One region of the Methylobacterium sp. yr668 genome, then DNA from elsewhere that is predicted to be linked to it. Evidence: predicted binding sites of a transcription regulator. Region 1 holds the regulator's gene; the other holds the start of a gene.

Region 1 (2,198 bases):
CCGTGACCCAGCCCTTGCCGGAACCGCGCAGCCACGGCGGCGCGCGCTCTTCCAGCGACGCGGTGCAGAGCACCCGGGTGTTGCCGAAGCTGACGAGGCAGGAGCCCTCGGCGTAGCGCGAGACCGCGCGCTCCAGGCTCACGGGCCGCAACTCGTCGGCGGCACGCTTGGAAGGCCGCATCGCGGGCCCCTTCTGTCGAGAGTGTCGAGGGCCGGGCTCTTAGGCCGCCGCGCCACCGCGGGCAAGCATCGCCGTACGGATTGATCCGCGCGGGACGGTTGGACATGATCGGACCACAGGATGACCCCGTGACACACCCCAGTTCCAACTTCTCGAACGGCCAAGCGATGCAGGCGCTCGCCGCCCTCAACGAGCGTGCCCGGGAGATCTTCCGGCAGATCGTCGAGAGCTACCTCACGACCGGCGAGCCGGTCGGTTCCCGGAATCTCGCGCGCATCCTCCCGATGGCGCTGTCGCCGGCCTCGATCCGCAACGTCATGGCGGATCTGGAGCATTCCGGCCTCATCTTCGCGCCGCACACCTCCGCCGGCCGCCTGCCGACGGAGCTCGGCCTGCGCTTCTTCGTGGACGCGATGCTCGAGCTCGGCGACGTCAGCCAGGACGAGCAGGCGCGCATCGAGGCGCAGATGCGCGCCGCCGCCTCGGGTCACACCTTCGACTCGGCCCTGGCCGAGGCCTCGACCATGCTGTCCGGCGTCTCCCGGGGCGCCGGGGTCGTCCTGACCACCAAGGCGAACGTCAACCTGAAGCACATCGAGTTCGTGCGCCTCGATCCGGCCCGCGCCCTCGTCATCCTCGTCTCGGACGACGGCTCGGTGGAGAACCGCCTCGTGGACCTGCCGGCGGGCCTGCCGGCCGGTGCCCTCCAGGAGGCGACGAACTTCCTCAACGCGCGCCTGCAGGGCCGCACCCTCGGCACGCTGCGCGCCGAGATCGAGGCCGGTCGCAAGGCGATGAAGCGGGAACTCGACGCGATCACCGAGCGCCTCGTCGACGCCGGGCTCGCCACGCCGGTCGGACCGACGGAGGCCCGCCAGCTGATCGTGCGCGGGCAGGCCAACCTGCTCGACGACCTGCGCGCGGTCGAGGATCTCGAGCGGATCCGCCTCCTGTTCAACGATCTGGAGACCCAGAAGGACGTGATCGATCTCCTGTCCCGCGCCGAGGGCGGCGAGGGCGTGCGGATCTTCATCGGCTCGGAGAACAAGCTGTTCTCGCTCTCCGGATCCTCGCTGATCGCGGCGCCGTTCCGCGACGGCTCGCAGAAGATCGTGGGCGTCGTCGGCGTGATCGGTCCGACCCGGCTGAACTACGCGCGGATCGTGCCGATGGTCGACTACACGGCGCGCGTGGTGTCGAAGCTCCTGGACGGCGGACGGTAGAGGGCACCGGGCAGAGGATCCGCCCGGCCCACCAATCTTCCTGTGATTGCCCGCTCAGGCCGGGATCACGTCCACGATCTCGTAGGTGTCGGGATCGATGATCACGATGTCGTCGCGGACCAGGACGAAGTCGTAGCCCTCGTATTCCGGCACCAGCTCGATGATCGCCGGCGGCAGCCTGTGGAGCCTGACCGAGCGGGGGATCGCGGTGCCGATCGCCAAGCCGAAAGCCACGTCCCGGAGCGGCGAGACGCCCAGACGCGTGATCGAGCTGCGGAACTCGGTCCGCTGACGGGTGTCGAGGCGGCCGACAGCGCCGCGGACGGCGCCGCGGTCGCGGGCACCGGCACGGCCGTCCCGTTCGCCGGCCGGACCGCGACCGCCGCGCTCGGGACCGGCCGCGTCGCGGTTGCCCCGCTCGGGTCCGGCACCCGGCTCGCGGCCACCCCGATCGCCGGCACCGCGTTCACCCGCACCGCGTTCGCCCGCACCGAGATTCGCGGCCGGGCCGCCCCGGTCCGCCGGTCCGTTGCGCTCGGCCGCGCCGCCCGGGCGACTCGGTCCCTCGGCGCCGCGCGGCCCACCCTCGGCACCGCCGGGACCGCGCATCGCCCCGCCCTCGGGCGCGCCGCCCCTCATCCCGCCGCCGGCACCGCCAGCAGGGCCGCCGGCAGGGCCGCCGCCGGACGGACCCGCGCCCGCTCCGGCCCCACCACCCGGGCCGCCGGCGCCGCCGCCCGCACCACCGGGTCCGGCCCCTCCGCCGCCCGGGCCGCCCTGCGCGAACGCCGTCG
Region 2 (2,198 bases), on a different contig from region 1:
TTGGCGGAGATCGTGCCGACCTGGGCGATTTCCTCAGACGAGGCAACCTTGCGGGAGCGCTCACCGATATCCTTAACGACCGCGGCCACCGCTAGATCGATGCCGCGCTTAAGGTCCATCGGGTTCATGCCGGCGGCGACGTACTTCACGCCCTCTCGCACAATAGAGGCCGCCAGCACGGTTGCGGTAGTGGTGCCGTCGCCGGCCGTGTCGCTCGACTTCGAGGCCACTTCGCGCACCATCTGGGCGCCCATGTTCTCGAACTTGTCGACGAGCTCGATTTCCTTGGCGACCGTCACACCGTCCTTGGTGATGCGCGGGGCGCCGAAGCTCTTCTCGATCACGACGTTGCGGCCCTTCGGGCCGAGCGTCACCTTCACCGCACTGGCGAGCAGTTCGACACCGCGCAGCATCTTCTCGCGGGCATCGACCGAAAAGCGAACGTCTTTGGCGGACATAATAGGGAGCTCATCATCTGTCGTTTGGCCCCGAGGCACACCACAGCGGGCGCCTCAAAGGGCAGGTCGAGGATCAAGGCCGTCGCGGCCCGATCCGAGCTAGGCGACGATGCCCAGGATGTCGGATTCCTTCATGATCAGGAGGTCCTGACCGTCGATCTTGACCTCGGTGCCGGACCACTTGCCGAACAAGACGCGGTCGCCGGCTTTCAGGTCGAGTGCGTTGATCTTGCCCGCCTCGTCCCGTGCACCTGGCCCCACGGCGATGACCTCACCTTCCTGCGGCTTCTCCTTGACCGTATCGGGGATGATGATCCCGCCCTTGGTCTTCTCCTCGCCTTCGATGCGACGGAGCACCACGCGGTCGTGCAGCGGACGAAATTTCATCGTGAGATCCTGATCGTTCCCAAGCGAGATCCAACCGCCATGGTCGGCTCTGTCGCGGGAGGAGTAGCGGCAAAGAAGCGCTTAACCGCCCGATCGGCGCATCATTAGCACTCGCGGCGTGGAAGTGCTAATCCCACGCCTGGAGGTCGAGGGGCGCATTTTAGAAGCTGGAGTGATGCGCTTCCGCCGCCGATTCAATCCGGACACGACAGCTTTCGTCAGTTCGTCTTGGGACGGCTCGTATCAACCTGGGCATCGACACGATCTTCCGACTCATTGGGTATGTTCGAGCGGGATAGTGCCGTGGAACGGTCCTCGCGTTTCCTCAGGCTTTGATGCGAGTCTGACGCGGCGGGCTGGCCAGGCGTGTCATGTCATGTCATGGGCAGGTCGGTGATCGAACATCCCACCGCCTTCCAACCCCTATCGCTTGCAAGCCTGGGTTGGTCCGATTTCTTCGAAGACCAGCGCAAATCCCACGAGGCTGATTTCGCCCCGATGCGGATTGCTGCGATTCACCGCTCCCGTCTGACTGCCCTATCGCAGGCCGGATCGGTCGAGTTGACGATGGCCGTTCATGCCAACACGGGCGACTTCACGGTGGGCGATTGGGTGCTCGCCGCCCCCCGGACACAGACACTGCATCGCCGTCTCAGCCGCAGGACGGTGATGGAGCGACGCACGGAAGGCAGCCGAACGCTTCAGGCCGCTGCGGCCAATGTCGACACGCTGTTCGTTGTCACCTCCTGCAACGCCGACTTCAATTCCGCGCGCCTGGAGCGCTATCTGGCGCTGGCCAATCAAGGCGGCACAACCCCGGTGATCTTGCTCACCAAGGCCGACACAACGGCTGATTTGGGAGCCTACCATCGCCAAGCGTCCCGGCTGCAGCGCGGGCTCGACGTCGTGATCGTCAATCCCCGGCTCCCGACGGCTGCAGACATGCTCGCGCCGTGGTGCGGCGTGGGACGGACCGTGGCGCTGGTCGGTTCCTCCGGTGTCGGCAAATCAACTCTGGTGAACACGCTGGTCGGTCCAGGTCAGGCCGTTGCGCAGCAGACCGGAGGGATTCGCGAGCACGATGCGAAGGGACGCCACACAACCACGTCGCGATCGTTGCATGCCATCGCCGGCGGTGGCTGGGTTATCGACACGCCGGGAATGCGAACGCTGCACGTCAGTGGCGCCGCGGAAGGGATCGACACCCTGTTCGCCGAGATCATCGAACTGGCGCCCTTGTGCCGCTACCGTGACTGTACGCACGCCCACGAACCCGGTTGCGCCGTGCAGGCCGCAGTCACCGGAGGCAAGATCGAACCGGAGCGATTAATCCGGTGGCGCAAGCTTCTAGAC

What was found. The regulator HrcA, encoded in region 1, represses chaperone genes, less so after heat shock. The targets are predictions, from matches to a motif close to GTTAGCACTCNCNNNNNGNGAGTGCTAAC.
Region 2: a site for HrcA is predicted at 949-977, ahead of BM419_RS30595 (co-chaperone GroES). Genes of this name have one in related genera too.

Annotation. Positions count from the first base shown of each region.
Region 1 is NZ_FOZY01000024.1:66,052-68,249, reverse strand. It holds gene rph (ribonuclease PH) at 1-181, opposite strand, end outside; gene hrcA (heat-inducible transcriptional repressor HrcA) at 349-1,404, shown strand; gene BM419_RS23690 (DUF1236 domain-containing protein) at 1,459-2,198, opposite strand, start outside.
Region 2 is NZ_FOZY01000062.1:6,960-9,157, reverse strand. It holds gene groL (chaperonin GroEL) at 1-458, opposite strand, end outside; gene BM419_RS30595 (co-chaperone GroES) at 558-845, opposite strand; gene rsgA (ribosome small subunit-dependent GTPase A) at 1,227-2,198, shown strand, end outside.